Regions from separate parts of the Pseudoalteromonas sp. SWXJ133 genome, predicted to be linked through region 2. Evidence: predicted binding sites of a transcription regulator. Region 2 holds the regulator's gene; the other holds the start of a gene.
What was found. The regulator NrdR, encoded in region 2, represses ribonucleotide reductase genes. The targets are predictions, from matches to a motif close to AAACACNANATNTNGTGTTT.
Positions count from the first base shown of each region.

Region 1: a site for NrdR is predicted at 5,857-5,876, ahead of nrdA (class 1a ribonucleoside-diphosphate reductase subunit alpha). Genes of this name have one in related genera too.

Region 1 covers NZ_JADYXJ010000001.1:46,830-56,169, reverse strand. Annotated here, with positions in the region: gene I6F40_RS00250 (2,5-didehydro-3-deoxy-L-galactonate 5-reductase) at 1-461, shown strand, start outside; gene aldA (aldehyde dehydrogenase) at 466-1,914, shown strand; gene yfaE (class I ribonucleotide reductase maintenance protein YfaE) at 1,987-2,259, opposite strand; gene nrdB (class Ia ribonucleoside-diphosphate reductase subunit beta) at 2,259-3,389, opposite strand; gene nrdA (class 1a ribonucleoside-diphosphate reductase subunit alpha) at 3,455-5,737, opposite strand; gene I6F40_RS00225 (HAD family hydrolase) at 6,146-6,826, opposite strand; gene ubiG (bifunctional 2-polyprenyl-6-hydroxyphenol methylase/3-demethylubiquinol 3-O-methyltransferase UbiG) at 6,826-7,536, opposite strand; gene gyrA (DNA topoisomerase (ATP-hydrolyzing) subunit A) at 7,713-9,340, shown strand, end outside.
Region 2 covers NZ_JADYXJ010000018.1:68,923-78,262, forward strand. Annotated here, with positions in the region: gene thrC (threonine synthase) at 1-1,014, shown strand, start outside; gene glyA (serine hydroxymethyltransferase) at 1,284-2,540, shown strand; gene nrdR (transcriptional regulator NrdR) at 2,645-3,094, shown strand; gene ribD (bifunctional diaminohydroxyphosphoribosylaminopyrimidine deaminase/5-amino-6-(5-phosphoribosylamino)uracil reductase RibD) at 3,261-4,385, shown strand; gene I6F40_RS13560 (riboflavin synthase) at 4,412-5,065, shown strand; gene ribBA (bifunctional 3,4-dihydroxy-2-butanone-4-phosphate synthase/GTP cyclohydrolase II) at 5,095-6,207, shown strand; gene ribH (6,7-dimethyl-8-ribityllumazine synthase) at 6,308-6,772, shown strand; gene nusB (transcription antitermination factor NusB) at 6,788-7,198, shown strand; gene thiL (thiamine-phosphate kinase) at 7,245-8,219, shown strand; gene I6F40_RS13585 (phosphatidylglycerophosphatase A family protein) at 8,216-8,701, shown strand; gene I6F40_RS13590 (ligand-binding sensor domain-containing diguanylate cyclase) at 8,740-9,340, shown strand, end outside.

The DNA of each region.
Region 1 (9,340 bases), on a different contig from region 2:
CTGCGGCTGAGCATGGTGATGATTTATGGGATAAAGTGATTGAAGTTAACTTAAATGCTCAATTTATTTTAAGCCGCGAAATAGGCAAACAAATGATAGAACATGGCGAGGGTAAAGTTATTTTTACAGCTTCTTTGCTTACCTTTCAAGGTGGTATTACAGTACCAGGTTACGCAGCTAGTAAAGGTGCTATTGGGCAATTGGTTATGGCGCTTTCAAATGAATGGGCTGGCAAAGGCATTAATGTAAATGCCATTGCGCCAGGTTACATTGATACCGATAACACTGAAGCATTACGCAATGACAAAGAGCGTAATGCAGCCATCTTAGCGCGCATTCCACAAGGTCGATGGGGAAATCCTGAAGACTTTAAAGGGCCCGCAGTGTTCTTGGCTTCTGAGGCTGCTAGTTATGTAAACGGCGCTATTTTATTGGTTGATGGCGGATGGATGGGGAGATAGTACAATGAACTTTCATAATAATGTGAATTTTATAAATGGTGAATATGTCGCTTCTAAAGTAAGTGGCACCATTGAAATATTAAGCCCATCTACGGGTAAAAAAATTGGTGAAATACCAAAAGGCTGTATAGAAGATGCGCAGTATGCACTTGAGTCAGCGAATGTAGGCCAGAAAAAGTGGGCTAAATTGACAGCTCGCACACGTCAAAATATATTGCGCGTGTTTGCTAATAAAATTCGTGAAAATAAAGATATTCTTGCACCAATGCTTGTTGCAGAGCAAGGTAAATTGCTATCAGTTGCACAAATGGAAGTCGACGTAACAGCGACTTTTATTGACTATGCATGCGACCATGCACTTACTATTGAAGGCGATATTTTACCTTCAGATAACGAAGATGAAAAAATATACATTCATAAAGTGCCACGTGGCGTAGTTGTTGGTATTACTGCGTGGAATTTTCCGCTGGCATTGGCTGGTCGTAAAATTGGACCTGCGTTGATTACAGGTAACTCTATTGTATTAAAACCTACCCAAGAAACACCTTTAGCAACCACCGAGCTGGGTCGTTTAGCAAACGAAGCGGGGATTCCTGCTGGCGTGCTAAACGTTATTAATGGATCAGGTTCTGTTGTTGGCCAAGCATTGTGTGAAAGCCCAATTACTAAAATGATCACCATGACAGGCTCTACTGCTGCAGGTAAGCAAATTTATAAAACTAGCGCAGAATATATGACGCCTGTAATGCTTGAACTTGGCGGTAAAGCCCCGATGGTTGTTATGGCAGATGCCGACCTTGATGAGGCTGTTGAAGGTGCGCTTTGGGGTCGCTTTGCTAACTGCGGGCAAGTATGCACCTGTGTTGAGCGTTTATATGTTCAAGAGTCTGTGTACGATGCGTTTATGGCTAAATTTATACCAGCTGTAAAAGCACTTCGTGTTGGGGATCCTATGAACCCAGATACACAAATGGGTCCTAAATGTAATCAACGTGAAATAGACAACATTGATCACATAGTTCAACAAAGTATACAACAAGGCGCTTCTGTCGCCACTGGTGGTAAAGTTGCTTCTGTTGAGGGTTTCGAAGGTGGTTGTTGGTACGAACCAACGTTACTTGTAGACGTTAAGCAAGATAACATTGCAGTGCACGAAGAAACTTTTGGGCCAGTACTCCCAATTGTCAAAGTTAAAGATATGGATCAAGCGATTAAATACTGTAACGACAGTATTTATGGCTTAAGCGCTTATATATTTACGCAAAACTTTTCAGATATTAATAAAGCAATTAACGAGTTAGAAGTGGGTGAAGTTTATGTTAACCGTGGTATGGGTGAGCAGCATCAAGGTTTTCATAATGGCTGGAAACAGAGCGGCTTTGGCGGCGAAGATGGTAAATTTGGTTTAGAGCAATATCTAGAGAAGAAAACCGTTTATTTGAAAGAAAAATAAAACTTAGCCGTAATGCACCTTAAGAAAAAAGCCAATAACGTTTTCATTATTGGCTTTTTATTTGTCAGAAAATTACTTTAAATTAATACTTACGTTGCCATTGGGTTTACAGCAGCACAGGAGTATTTCGCCTTCGCGCACAAACGCAAGTGGCTCTTCGTTATATTCAACACTACCTGACACTAACGTTGCTCTACAGGCGCCGCAGTAACCTTCGCGGCATTGGAATGCAACGTCTATTTTCATGGATTCTAAGCACTGTAGAAGAGAAGGGCAGCCAGCGGTAAATTCTATACACTGGCTGTTTTCTGCAAGCGTTACACTTGCAGTGATTCTGTCACTCATTATAAATCAAAGTCACCAAATTGTGAGGCATCAACTTGAGAGTCTATTTGACCAACAAGGTATGAACTGATTTCTGCTTCTTGCGGCGCTACTTGCACGTTATCAGACACTAACCACGAGTTTATCCATGGGATAGGGTTACTGTTATTTTCAAACTGTGCTGGCAAGCCAATGGCAGTCATACGTGCATTAGTAATGTATTCAACGTACTGACATAAAATATGTTTATTTAAGCCAATCATTGAACCATCTTTAAATAAATACTCAGCCCACTCTTTTTCTTGCTCTGCAGCATCAACAAACATTTTAATCGCTTCGTCGCGGCACTGGGCTGCAACAATCGCCATTTCTGGGTCATCTTTGCCATCTTGCATAATATTTAAAATATGCTGCGTACCCGAAAGGTGAAGTGCTTCGTCGCGTGCAATTAATTTAATTATTTTAGCGTTACCTTCCATCAGTTCACGCTCAGCAAATGCAAACGAACATGCAAAGCTCACATAAAAGCGAATGGCTTCTAAAATATTTACCGACATCATTGCAAGGTAAAGTTTCTTTTTAAGCTCAAATAAATTAACGATAACTGTTTTGCCATTAATCTCGTGTTTGCCTTCGCCGTATAAATTGTAAAGCGATACAGAGTTAATTAAATCATCATAGTATTTAGTTACGGCATCGGCACGTTCGCTAATTTTATCGTTGCTAACAATGTCATCAAAAATAAGTTCAGGTGCTTGTGTTACGTTACGGATAATATGTGTGTATGAACGGCTGTGAATCGTTTCACTAAATGCCCACGTTTCTATCCATGTTTCAAGCTCTGGTAGCGATACAATGGGAAGTAGGGCCACGTTTGGCGAGCGACCTTGCACACTATCAAGTAGAGTTTGGTATTTTAGGTTACTTAAAAATATATGCTTTTCGTGATCGGGTAACGCTTGAAAGTCTAAACGGTCTTTACTTACATCTACTTCCTCAGGACGCCAAAAGAAAGACAGTTGCTTCTCGATTAATTTTTCAAAAATAGGGTATTTTTGTTGGTCGTAACGAGATACGTTTACAGTTTGGCCAAAAAACATTGGCTCTTGCATTTGGTTATTATGGTTTCGGCTAAAAGTAGTATAAGACATGTTTATCACTCAAAAAACTATCAGAAAAAGCGGGCTTAATGCCCGCTTAAAATAAAAATCAGCAGTTATATTTTACACGCGCCGCCTTCACAATCATCATCTTCCACTTCTGGAGTATCTTCTTGCATATCTGAGGCACCATCACGAGTATTGTGGTAGTACAAGGTTTTAACACCTAGTTTGTACGCGCTTAGTAAGTCTTTTAATAAGACTTGCATAGGTACTTTACCGCCTTCGAACTTGTTTGGATCATAATTTGTATTTGCAGAAATTGTTTGGTCTACAAATTTTTGCATTATACCAACAAGCTGCAAGTAACCATCGTTTGATGGAATGTCCCACAGTAGCTCGTATTGATCTTTTAAACGCTCATACTCAGGAACAACTTGCTTTAAAATACCGTCTTTACTTGCTTTAACGCTAATATGTCCACGTGGTGGTTCAATACCATTTGTTGCATTAGAGATTTGCGACGATGTTTCTGATGGCATTAACGCACTTAGTGTTGAGTTACGCATACCGTGCTCTTTAATATTTGCACGTAGTGTATCCCAATCAAGATGAAGTGGCTCATCACAAATTTTATCTAAATCACGTTTGTACGTATCTGTTGGCATAATGCCTTGTGAATACGTTGTTTCGTTAAACTTAGGACAGGCACCACGCTCTTTAGCAAGCTCGTTTGATGCTTTCATCAAGTAGTATTGAATAGCTTCAAAGGTTTTATGTGTTAATGCATTTGCGCTGCCATCTGAATAACGTTTACCGTTTTTAGCTAGGTAGTATGCGTAGTTAATCACGCCTATACCTAACGTTCGACGACCCATAGTTGCATTTTTAGCAGCCGGTACTGGGTAGTCTTGGAAATCAAGTAAGTTATCAAGTGCGCGTACTGCAAGTTCAGCTAGCTCTTCAAGCTCATCAAGTGATTCTATTGCACCTAAGTTAAACGCAGACAGTGTACAAAGGGCAATTTCGCCTTCTTCGTCATTTACGTTATTAAGTGGCTTAGTTGGCAATGCAATTTCTAAACATAAGTTAGATTGGCGAATAGGCGCAACTTTAGCAATGAACGGGCTGTGTGTATTACAGTGATCCACATTTTGTAAATAAATACGACCTGTACTTGCACGCTCTTGCGCAAACATAGAGAAAAGCTCAATGGCTTTAATGCGTTTTTTACGAATCGATTCGTCTTGTTCGTATTTTACGTAAAGCGCGTCAAACTCAGCTTGGTCTTCAAAAAATGCATCGTAAAGGCCTGGCACATCTGATGGGCTAAATAACGTAATGTAGTCGTCTTTAATTAAACGAGAGTACATTAGTTTATTAAACTGTACGCCGTAATCTAGGTGACGAACGCGGTTGTCGTCTACACCACGGTTATTTTTAAGTACAAGTAGGTTCTCTACTTCTAAATGCCAAAGCGGGTAGAACAATGTTGCAGCGCCGCCACGTACACCACCTTGCGAACAACTTTTAACAGCTGTTTGAAAGTGCTTATAAAAAGGAATACAACCTGTGTGGTACGCTTCGCCGTTACGAATATGGCTACCTAGCGCACGAATACGACCAGCATTAATACCAATACCTGCGCGTTGTGAAACGTATTTAACAATAGCTGACGACGTTGCATTGATTGAATCAAGGCTATCGCCACATTCAATTAATACACACGAGCTAAACTGGCGAGTAGGTGTACGTACACCCGACATAATTGGCGTTGGTAGAGATATTTTAAATAACGATACTGCGTCGTAAAAGCGCTTAATGTAAGAAACGCGTGTTTCACGTGGGTAGTCAGAGAATAAGCTCGCTGCTACTAAAATATATAAAAACTGTGCACTTTCGTAGATTTCACCCGATACACGGTTTTGAACGAGATACTTACCTTCAAGCTGTTTTACAGCCGCGTAGCTAAAGTTAAGATCGCGAGAATGATCAAGGTATGCATCAAGCTCGTCTAATTCTTGCTCTGTGTAATCTACTAATAAGTGAGCATCGTAGCGTTTATCGCCAACCATTTTTGTTACGTGGTCAAATAAACGTGGTGGCTCAAATTGACCGTACGCTTTTTTACGTAAATGGAATACAGCTAAACGTGCAGCTAAGTATTGATAATCAGGCGATTCTTTTGAAATCTGATCCGCTGCTGCTTTAATGATGGTTTCGTGAATGTCTTTAGTACGAATACCGTCGTAAAACTGAATGTGCGATTTTAATTCAACTTGCGAAACCGAAACGTTGCTTAAACCTTCGGCGGCCCATTCAATAACGCGATGGATCTTATCCAGATCAAGAGGCTCTTTGCGCCCGTCACGTTTGCTTACAGATAACTGTTGGTTCATTTGCCTGTATTCCTTGGGAATTATGTATTTTGACCAATGCTTTATGCCTCGCCGAAGCAAGGTACATACTCATTTATTATAGGTTTCACCGTATTGGCGAATTTAATTGAATAACATTTGGCCACAATATCTGGTGTTGTTCAATTTAGAGATCACAAGATAGTGTGGTCTGAGTTGTTTTGCAAGGGACATAATTGCCCCTGTTTGTGGATAACTTTGGGATAACGCATTTGTGTTAGTAGACACTCACCTTCGAACAATCATTTAAGTTGAAATATGCAAAAATCAACTAATGATCTGCTAAATTTACTCATTTTAAAAATAAATTTTGACTGCTTTTTTTATCAGCAAGCTTTGTGTGAAAACTAACACAATCACAATATATAGTGTTTAATAATTAACATAGCACTATATATGGTTAAAACCATCAATTGGGCTTTGCCAGTTAAAATCAGCATTCCAGCTGTTGGCTTCATCAATACTTGGGATGTAACCCCAAAGTGCCGTTGCGGTATGCATACCTGCCGCTTTGCCTGCTTGTATGTCACGCTGTGCATCACCAATGTATAAACAACGGCTTGGTTCTACCTGCATAAGCTTTGCACAATGTAGCAGTGGTAAAGGTGATGGCTTAGCTTCAGCTAATGTGTCGCCACTTATTACTACACTGGCATTTTTTAATGCGGGAATAGCTGCCACTAAAGGATCGGTTAAAAACTCTGGTTTATTAGTCATGATCCCCCATTTGATCTTTTTCTGATCAAGGGCGATAAGTAACGATTCAACTCCGTTGAAGCAACGAGTGTGATTTACTATGTTTGTGGCGTACTCGTCAACTAATTGCTTTATAAGCTCGCTTTGGGGTTGTTTAGCCCATAATTCTTTAAAACCAGCCTCTAATAATGCGCCTGCGCCGTTAGATGCGGCAGGACGGTATATATCACTACTAACAGGTTTTATTTTATTGCTAATAAGAACTGCGTTTAAAGCGGCACCTAAATCATCAGCGGTGTCGAGTAGGGTGCCGTCTAAATCAAATAAAAATGCATCGTATTCAATAAGGGGTAGGGGGGCTTGAGAGTTAGCCATTAAGCTAACTTCTCAAAATAAAGTATGTAATTTACGCTAACGTCACTATTGAGCGTATATTGCTTTGATAGTGGGTTATAAGAAAGCCCTGTACTTGCACGAACTTTTAAACCGGCTTGCTCTGCCCATGCAATAAGCTGTGCAGGCTTTATAAACTTTTTATGGTCGTGTGTACCTTCAGGCACCATTTTTAAGAGTTTTTCAGCGCCAACAATCGCGTATAAATATGCTTTAGGTGTTTTGTTCAGGGTTGAAAAAAACACGTCCGCGCCTGGTTTGGCAAGTGCAGCTACAGCATGAATGATAGATGCTGGGTCGGGAACGTGCTCAAGCATTTCCATACACGTTATTACATCAAAGCGCTCAGGGTACTGTGTTGCAAACTCTTCTGCAGGCACTTTTATATAATCTACATTTACGCCAGTTTCTAAACTGTGCAACTTAGCAACAGTTAAAGGTTCTTGGCCCATATCGATGCCAGTTACTTTTGCACCCATACGCGCCATGCTTTGGCTTAAAATACCGCCGCCACAGCCAACGTCGAGTGTTTCTTTATCGAATAAGCCTTGCGTTTTGTTTGCTATAAAGTCTAAACGTAACGGGTTAATTTCGTGAAGAGGTTTGAATTCTCCGTCTAGGTCCCACCAACGCTCAGCGATGGCTTCAAATTTTGCTATTTCTGCGTGATCTACATTTTGATGTTCGGTCATAAAATACTTCCTCGTCAATCTGAGGCCATTATATAGGGCTAAATTGATAAATCGCAAAGTTTTGCGCCTGTAAATTAAAATTAATTGTGATAGCATGGCTGTTAGAAATAATAACAATACTCTTAATACCCAATACCGGGTTGTTGAGAGCTGATACTGAAGGAATGTGATATCAAATGACTGATCTCGCCAATGAAATTCTGCCAGTCAATATTGAAGACGAGTTAAAAAACTCCTACTTAGATTACGCAATGAGCGTAATAGTAGGACGTGCATTACCAGACGTACGTGACGGTTTAAAACCTGTTCACCGCCGCGTTTTGTTTGCAATGAACGAGCTTAGTAATGACTGGAACAAGCCTTACAAAAAATCGGCCCGTGTGGTCGGTGACGTAATCGGTAAATACCACCCACACGGCGACAGTGCAGTTTATGACACGATAGTTCGTATGGCTCAGCCATTCTCACTACGTTATATGCTTGTAGATGGCCAAGGTAACTTCGGTTCGGTTGATGGTGATTCAGCAGCGGCAATGCGTTATACAGAAGTACGTATGGCAAAAATGTCGCATGAGTTATTAGCCGATCTTGAAAAAGAAACGGTTGATTTCGTTCCTAACTACGACGGCACTGAGTTCATCCCTGACGTGTTACCTACGAAAGTCCCTAATTTATTAGTGAATGGTTCGTCGGGTATTGCAGTAGGTATGGCTACAAATATACCACCACATAACCTAACTGAAGTTGTGAACGGTTGTTTGGCACTTATTCAAAATCCTGATTTAACTATTTTAGAGTTAATGGATTATATCCCTGGTCCTGATTTCCCAACGGCTGCAATTATCAACGGTAAAAAAGGCATTGAACAAGCCTATTTAACTGGCCGTGGTAAAGTGTACATGCGTGCACGCGCCGACGTCGAAACCGATGAAAAAACAGGCCGTGAAACAATCATCGTTCACGAAATTCCTTATCAAGTTAATAAAGCCCGTTTAATTGAAAAAATTGCTGAGCTTGTTAAAGATAAGAAAATTGAAGGTATTAGTGCACTACGTGATGAATCAGATAAAGACGGTATGCGTATCGTTATTGAAATTAAACGTGGTGACGTAGGCGAAGTTATTTTAAACAACTTGTATTCACAAACTCAGTTACAAACTGTGTTTGGTATGAATATGGTTGCATTAATTAACAACCAACCTAAGTGTTTTAATCTAAAAGAAATGCTTGAAGAGTTTATTATTCACCGCCGTGAAGTAGTAACTCGTCGTACCGTGTTTGATTTACGCAAAGCGCGTGACCGTGCTCATACGCTTGAAGGTTTAGCAATTGCGCTTGCAAACATTGACCCAATTATCGAGCTTATTCGTAAATCACCTACACCTGCTGAAGCTAAAATTGCTTTAACTGCACGTCCGTGGGAATTAGGTCATGTACAAGGTATGCTTGAAAAAGCAGGCGAAGATAATGTAGCCCGTCCAGATTGGCTTGCTGATGATTTAGGTATTCGCGACGGTCAATACTATATTTCTGAGCAACAAGCTCAAGCAATTCTAGATTTGCGTTTACACAAGTTGACTGGTCTTGAACACGAAAAAATCTTAACTGAATATCAAGCGTTATTAGAGTTAATTGCTGAGCTACTTTATATTTTGGCAACACCTGAGCGTTTAATGGAAGTTATTCGTGACGAACTAGTTGAAATTAAAGCGCAGTATGGCGACGAACGTCGTACTGAGATTAATGCAGCGGCTCACGATATCAGCCTTGAAGACTTAATTACCGAAGAAAACGTTGTTGTAAC
Region 2 (9,340 bases):
ACATACTGTTTAGAACTGTTTCATGGTCCTACACTTGCGTTTAAAGACTTTGGTGGTCGCTTTATGGCAGAGTGTTTAACGCAGTTTAATAAAGACGAGAAAGTAACTATTTTAACAGCAACATCGGGCGATACCGGTGCAGCTGTAGCGCATGCTTTTTACAATAAACCAAATATCGATGTTGTTATTTTATACCCTAAAGGCAAAATTTCACTTGCTCAGCAAAAGCTATTTACTACGCTTGGTAATAATATTCATTGTTATGCAGTTGAGGGCAGCTTTGATGATTGCCAAGAGCTAGTTAAAAATGCCTTTTTAGATGAAGAAGTTAAATCAACACTTGGGCTTAACTCAGCTAATTCAATTAATATTAGCCGTTTAGTTGCTCAGGTTTGTTACTACTTTGAAGCCATCGCACAGCTACCAAAAGAAAAACGCGCAACAGCACATATATCAGTACCTAGTGGTAACTTTGGTAATGTGTGCGCCGCAATGATTGGTGCGGTTATTGGTTTACCTGTAGGTAAATTAAGCGCAACAACCAACCAAAACGATACTGTGCCGCGCTTTATGCTTGATAAAAACTGGACGCCAAACGCAACGCTTGAGTCGCTTTCAAATGCGATGGATGTAAGTAAGCCAAACAATTGGCCGCGTGTACAAACAATGTTAGATAATAACTGGTTTAGCTACGATAATTTTTATTCAACAAGCGTAAACGAGCAAGACACGCAAGCCGTGATGAAAAAAATTCAACAAACGGGCTATGTTGCAGAGCCCCATACTGCTATTGCTTACCAAGGTCTTGTTGAAAATCGGGCACCTGGTGCAGCGGGTATCTTTTTAGCGACAGCTCATCCTGCTAAGTTTAAAGAAAGCGTAGAGGGTATTCTAAATATTGAATTAGGTATGCCAAAACCACTTGCTGATGCACTAGTAAAACCATGCCTAGCAAGCGACATGAACGCCGATTACGACGCGTTACGTACCGAAATACTCGCTAAATTAGGCTAAGTTAAATTACAAGGAAAAGCGGCTTGAGCCGCTTTTTTTATAACTTTATACGGATGATTACACTTAGTTATATTTACTAATTAAATGTAGTAAATATAATTCATTTAAAATTATTATGGCTTTATAAAAAAATATCATCTTAAAAGAGCTGTGAAATAGTTTCAATCCCTGTTTAAATATCCTCAACTTAAGAGCGTAGGCAAAGAGTCGTTTAAAGCGTACAATAAAGCCTCTAAAAAACACCATACACGTTGCCCTAGGAGACCCCAATGTTAGAACGTAGCATGAATATTTCGGATTTTGATCCAGAGTTATTTGACGCGATAACCAAAGAAACTGCTCGCCAAGAAGAGCATATCGAACTAATCGCTTCAGAAAACTACTGTAGCCCACGCGTACTAGAAGCGCAGGGTTCACAGCTTACAAACAAATACGCAGAAGGTTACCCAGGCAAACGTTATTATGGCGGTTGTGAGCATGTAGATGTTGTTGAGCAATTAGCAATTGACCGTGCTAACGAATTATTTGGTTCTGACTACGCTAACGTGCAGCCACATGCTGGTTCGCAAGCTAATGCTGCTGTTTTTCTAGCATTATTAGACGCTGGCGATACTGTATTAGGTATGAGCTTAGCTCATGGTGGTCACTTAACTCACGGTTCTCACGTAAGCTTCTCTGGTAAGCTTTACAATGCAATCCAATACGGACTAGATGAAGCAACGGGCGAAATTGATTACGCACAAGTTGAAGCACTAGCACTTGAGCACAAGCCAAAAATGATTATTGGTGGTTTCTCAGCGTACTCTGGTATTGTTGATTGGGCTAAATTCCGTGAAATTGCTGACAAAATCGGTGCTTATCTGTTTGTTGATATGGCTCACGTTGCGGGTTTAATTGCGGCAGGCGTTTACCCAAGCCCTGTTCCTCATGCACACGTTGTAACTACAACTACGCATAAAACACTTGCAGGCCCTCGTGGTGGTTTGATTATTTCTGCATGTGGCGACGAAGCAATCTACAAAAAGCTTAACAGCGCTGTTTTCCCTGGTGGCCAAGGCGGTCCTTTATGTCATGTTATTGCAGCAAAAGCAGTGGCATTTAAAGAAGCACTTCAACCAGAGTTTAAAGTATACCAAACACAAGTTGTTAAAAACGCAAAAGCAATGGTTGCTGTAATGCAAGAGCGCGGCTACAAAATCGTTTCTGACAAAACTGAAAACCACTTATTTTTACTTGATTTAATCGATAAAGATATCACTGGTAAAGATGCAGATGCTGCCCTAGGCAACGCTAACATCACAGTTAATAAAAACTCAGTGCCTAACGATCCTCGCTCACCATTTGTAACATCTGGTTTGCGTATTGGTTCTCCTGCAATTACTCGTCGTGGTTTTACTGAAGTAGAATCAAAAGAGCTTGCTGGCTGGATTTGTGACGTACTAGATAACATCACTGATGAATCTGTACAGGCGCAAGTTAAAGAAAAAGTAAAAGCAATTTGTGCAAAGTTACCTGTTTACGCTTAATTGCATAAGCGGCAGTAATTTAGAGCACATAAGCCCTAATTTTTGCTAAGATAAAAGACCGCTATTTAGCGGTCTTTTTTGTTTTAAAACGGAAGTACCGAGCTATGCATTGTCCATTTTGTACCGCAAAAGATACTAAAGTAATTGACTCACGCCTTGTTGGCGGAGGCCATCAAGTTCGCAGGCGTCGTGAGTGTAACGACTGCCACGAGCGCTTTACTACATTTGAAGGCGCTGAACTGGTTATGCCTCGTGTTATTAAACAAGACGGCAGCCGCGAACCATTTAACGAAGATAAACTTTTAAATGGCTTAAACCGTGCACTCGAAAAACGCCCAGTGAGCACCGAGCAAGTAGACGAAGTAGTGAATATAATAAAATCGCAACTACGCGCAACGGGTGAGCGAGAAATTTCAAGCCATTTGGTTGGTGAATGCATTATGGAAGCCCTCAAAAAACTCGATAAAGTAGCGTACGTAAGATTTGCCTCTGTTTATCGCTCGTTTGAAGATATACGCGAATTTGGCGAAGAAATTGCCCGCTTAGGGGAGTAATACCAATTTTATTAAAAACATGATCATTCTATCGCATTAAATAGCGCACTCACTGCGTTAAAAATTATTCATATAGAACAACTATATGTCATAATTTTCGCCTTGTTATTGCGCTATTTTCTTAGCGCTATAATAGACCACTTATTTAACGCAATTGGTATAATAAATGCTTAACCAAGTTCCTTTTACAGAACATGATGAAATGTATATGGCACGCGCCATAGAACTTGCCAAAAAAGGCCGGTTTACTACCACGCCTAACCCTAATGTTGGCTGTGTATTAGTTAAAAATAATCAAATAATTGGTGAGGGTTTTCATCAATTAGCAGGTCAAGGCCATGCTGAAGTAAATGCACTGGCAATAGCTGGTAATAGTGCACAAGGTGCAACGGCTTATGTAACGCTTGAACCGTGTAGTCATTATGGGCGTACGCCACCGTGTGCTGAAGGCTTAAAAAAGGCGGGCGTTGTAAAAGTAATTGCCGCTATGGTTGATACAAACCCACAAGTTGCAGGCAAAGGCCTTAAAATACTGAGCGATGCCGGTATTGAAGTTGCTTATGGATTACTTGAATCACAAGCTCGCGCACTTAACGTTGGCTTCTTTAAGCGAATGGAACAAGGCTTACCTTATGTGACCTGTAAAATGGCAGCAAGCATAGATGGTAAAACAGCGCTTAAAAATGGGCAAAGTAAGTGGATCACAAGTCCCGCTGCTCGCCAAGACGTACAATTATACCGAGCGCAAAGCTGCGCTATTTTAACCGGTGCCGATACCGTGTTAGTAGACGATGCTAAACTTAATGTGCGACTAAGCGAGTTGCCTTGCACGCTACCTACCGATTTACCGCTTCGCCAGCCCGTGCGTGTTATAATTGATTCACAGAATCGTTTAACGCCCAACCTTGCTTTATTTAAAATCCAAAGTGATGTAATAATATTTACGACTAAGGTTGATAAATCACTGCAATGGCCGCATTTTGTAAAGCATATTGAAGTAAGTGAAAGTAACGGCAAAGTTGATTTACAGGCTGTTTTAGAAAAGCTTGGGCAACTGCAGTTTAATAATGTTTGGCTTGAGAGCGGAGCAACACTTGCTGGTAAAATGACAGAGCTTGATTTAGTTGACGAGTTTGTTTTTTATTTGGCGCCTAAATTAATGGGCCATGATGCAAAAAGTTTAGTTAATTTTCCTGAATTGACGAGTATGCAAAACACCGTTGATTTAACATTTAATGAATGTGCGCGCATTGGTGACGATTTACGTATCACCGCGTTAAAAACTCATTAAAATCACTTAATAAAAAGAGTAGCGCTATGTTTACTGGGATAATAGAAGCCACAGGCAAAATTGCTTTATTACAAAAAAAACAAGGCGACTTAGCCATTCGTATCCAAAGTGCTGACCTTGATATGGAAGACGTAAAGCTAGGCGACAGCATTGCAACCAATGGCGTTTGCTTAACCGTAATTGATAAACATATTGACGGTTTTAGTGCTGATTTATCTAACGAGACGATTGGTTTAACCGGTTTTGCTCACTATGCTTTAGGGCAAACGGTGAATCTTGAAAAAGCCATGCAACCTGTTTCGCGTTTAGGCGGTCATTTAGTATCTGGCCATGTTGATGGCATAGCAACTATTACAAGCATTACAGCAAACGCTCGAGCAACAGAATATTGGCTTACAACCGAAGAAAATTTAATGAAATACATCCCGTACAAAGGTTCGGTATGTATTGATGGTATAAGCCTGACAGTAAACGCTGTAGAAGGTAATAAATTCAAATTAACAATTGTTCCACATACGAGTGAGCAAACCACAATTGCTCACTTTAAAGTAGGCACTCAAGTTAATTTAGAAGTCGATCAAATTGCACGTTATTTAGAGCGCCTTATAAAAGGTGCAGAGCAACCAACGGGCTCTGATATTTCGATGAGCTTACTCGCTAAAGCGGGTTTTATTAAATAACGAAACTGATAACTTACACGAGCAAATTTATGAATTTACACAGCGCACAAGAAATCATCGACGATATTAAAGCCGGTAAAATGGTTATTTTAATGGATGATGAAGATAGAGAGAATGAAGGCGATTTAATTATTGCCGCAGAGCATATTAGTGCACAAGCTATTAATTTTATGGCGACTCATGGCCGTGGTTTAATTTGTTTAACTATGACGCAAGAGCGTTGTGAGCAACTTGATTTACCTTTAATGGTTAAAAATAATGGTGCTGCATTTTCGACTAACTTTACAATGTCGATAGAAGCATCAAAGGGTGTTACTACAGGTATTTCAGCAGCAGATAGAGCGCGTACAGTGCAAGCGGCTATAGCTAAAGGCGCAGTACCAAGTGATATCGTGCAGCCTGGTCATATTTTTCCAATTATGGCACAACCTGGCGGCGTATTAACTCGCGCAGGACATACTGAAGCTGGCTGTGATTTAGCGCGTTTAGCTGGGCTTGAAGCATCATCTGTTATTGTTGAAATACTTAATGCCGATGGCACCATGGCGCGTCGCCCTGATTTAGAAGTTTTTGCGAAAGAGCATGATATTAAAATTGGTACTATTGCTGATTTAATCGAATACCGTAACTTAAATGAAACAACAATTGAGCAAGTTGCAAAATGTAAGTTACCAACTATTCACGGTGAATTTGATTTAGTTACTTACAAAGACACAATTGACGGCCAATTACATTACGTATTGCTTAAAGGCGATATAAAAGAGCAAGAACCGACAAATGTACGTGTACATTTGCAAAGTACTTTTAACGATATCCTACTTTCAGACAGAAGTGCTGACCGTAGTTGGGGCCTTTCTGAGGCAATGGCTTATATCGCTAAAAATGAAGGTGCTTTAGTTATTTTAGGTAAGCAAGAAAGCACTGAAGAATTAGAGGCAACTGTAAAAGCATTCGCAGCAGCTGATGCTGGCGAAAGCGTTACGCCACGTAAATTCAAAGGTACATCTCGTACTGTTGGCGTAGGCTCGCAAATACTTGCAGATCTTGGAATTAAACAAATGCGATTAATGAGTCGCCCTAAAAAGTACCATGCACTTTCGGGCTTTCATTTAGAAGTTGTTGATTATGTTGAGCCACAATAAGCATCACGCTTAAACTAGGCTATTATTTTATTTTTATGGTATGATGCGCAGCAATTTTTGCGCAATCGCAACCGCTTGAACTTATTTTTAGGGTTATCAAATGAAAATTATTGAAGGTAGTAAGTACGCTCCTGGCAAAAAGTTTGCCATTGTCATTTCTCGTTTTAATGACTTTATCGGTAGCAGCCTCCTTGCAGGTGCTGTTGATGAGCTAAAACGCACTGGTGGTGTATCTGATGACGATATTACCGTTATTTATGTACCAGGCGCGGTAGAATTACCTTTAGCGGCTAAACGCGTTGCGGCAAAAAAAGAGTATGATGCAATCATCGCATTAGGCGTAGTGATCAGAGGTGGTACACCACACTTTGACCTAGTTGCTGGCGAATCAAACAAAGGTCTTGCGCAAGTATCACTTGAGTATGATATCCCGGTTGCATTTGGCGTATTAACCACAGAAAGCATTGAACAAGCAATTGAGCGTGCTGGCACCAAAATGGGCAATAAAGGCGGCGAAGCTGCTTTAGGCGCGCTTGAAATGGTTAATGTGTTAGATAAAATTTAAGTTTAAGGAATTTTTGTGAAACCAGCAGCAAGACGTAAAGCACGTATCTTAGCACTCCAAGCCGTTTATTCTTGGCAAATAAGTGGCAATTTAATTGCCGATATCGAACAACAAATGTTGATCGAAACAGACGTTACTAAAATTGATGTTGAATACTTTAAAGATTTAGCGACGGGTGTTGCTGTAAATTATAAGCAACTAGACGAAGCTGTATCACCACATTTAACACGTCCGTTTAATGACTTAGATATGGTTGAGCGCGCAATTTTACGTTTAAGCAGCTATGAGCTTAAGTTCCGTGAAGATGTACCTTATAAAGTTGCTATCAACGAAGGTATTGAGCTGGCCAAAATATTTGGCGCTGAAGACAGCCATAAATTTGTAAACGGTGTACTTGATAAAGCTGTTAAGCATTTACGCAAGTAAGTAAACCGTTAAAGAGGGGAGCCGGCATAGGCCGGCTTTTTTGTGTATGAAGGAATTTGAATTAATTAACCGCTACTTTAAAGGTCGCGGGATCACCCGTCGTGATGTAAACCTAGGTATAGGGGATGATTGCGCTTTAGTAACCGTTCCACAAAACTGCCAACTTGCCGTTACAACAGATACTCTTGTTGCTGGCGTACACTTTTTTGATGATATTTCCCCTCGTGCATTAGGTCACAGAGCGCTTGCTGTTAATTTAAGTGACTTAGCGGCAATGGGCGCTGAGCCAACATGGGTTTCAGTTGCGTTAACCTTGCCAAGTATTGACCCACAGTGGATTGAAGAGTTTACTGAAGGCATGCATGAAATTGCAGAATACTTTAATGTGCAAATTATAGGTGGCGATACCACGCAAGGCCCATTAACTATCACTATTTGTGCAAAAGGGACTGTACCAGAAGGTACTGCACTTCGCCGTAGTGGTGCGAAAGTGGGTGATTGGATTTATGTTACAGGTCCGCTAGGTGACGCTGGACTTGCAATTGAGTCTCGCAAACAAGGTATAAGTATTGAGCCAGAGCATTTAAAGTACTTAAATAAGCGCTTTGACTTTCCAACACCGCGTGTTGCTGCAGGGCAGGTATTACGAGGTCTTGCATCATCGGCTATTGATGTATCGGATGGTTTAATCGCTGATTTAAGTCATATACTTGATATGTCGCAAGTAAATGCAGTTGTGAATATTGAAAGTATTCCGACTTCAGATGCAATGCAAGCAAGCCTTGATTTTAATCAGCAGCTGCCATTTATTCTCAGTTACGGTGATGATTACGAATTAATTTTTACTGTACCTGATAGCAATAAAAGTATGCTAGATATAAAACTGCGTCAATATGGTGTAGATGCAACATGCATAGGCCAAATTAAAAGTGGCGATGGTCAAATTGAACTTTTACACAACGGTGAAAAGTTTGATTTTAAGCAGCAAGGTTTTGAGCATTTTGCAAAGGAGCTGGTTTGAACAAAAACCGAAAGTTTAATTTAAAGCGCCCACATCAATTTTTTGGTTTGGGTTTTGGTACTGGGTTAGCCCCTAAAGCACCTGGTACATTTGGCACTTTTGCTGCACTGCCATTCATTTTTATGACTATGTATTATCCGCTATGGTTGCAAATTGTGTTTGCCGTAGTGATCAGTATATTTGGTATATGGGCCTGCGGTAAAACGGCTGATGATTTAGGCGTGCACGACCATCCTGCTATTGTATGGGATGAAGTGGCAGGTTATTACATTACAATGATTGGTGCAGCACTTAGCTGGCAAACATTACTCGTTGGTTTTTTGTTATTTCGCTTTTTTGATATAGCAAAACCTGGCCCAATCCGTATGCTAGACAAACGAGTACATGGTGGTTTAGGTATTATGGCCGATGATATACTTGCGGGCGTTTTTTCGCTTATATGCTTACAGGCGCTAATAAAAGCGGGTTTACTACCCTTTTAATTTTTTATATTTGATTTGTTTAACTAGGTGGCAGCAATATGATGCGATTTTTACTGGTTTGTGTACTGATGTTGTGCGCGACACCAAGTTGGGCTTCAATTAGTGATTACGTAGTTAAGCAATGGAATATAAAAGATGGTCTACCTTCGCAATCACTTAAAAGCGTAGTACAAGACCAGCAAGGCTATATGTGGCTTGGTACTCAGTTTGGCTTAAGCCGTTTTGATGGCACAACATTTACAAACTACAACACGCAAAATAGCCCGTTCTTGCCTAGTAATGGTATTAATAAACTTTTAGTCGATTCTAGTGGCTTATTATGGGTAGGTACTAAAAGTGGCTTGGTAGTTATTAATCCAGCCACATTTGCAGCACAAGAGTTTAATATTAAAGGTCCAGTAATAGATATTCTTGAGGACTCTAAAGGCAGCATATGGATTGCGGCCAATGGTTTATACTATGTAGATAGAGGGCAAGTTGATTTACGCACTGAAGTAAATGGGCCCCTACCTATTGTTAATGCTACCGTAATTACCCAAATTGTTGGCTCTGTTAGCCAAATGGCACTCTCTCCTGAAGGTATTTGGCTGGTTAATGACCGTCATTTATTGCGCCTTACAAAAAACTCATCAGATTTTT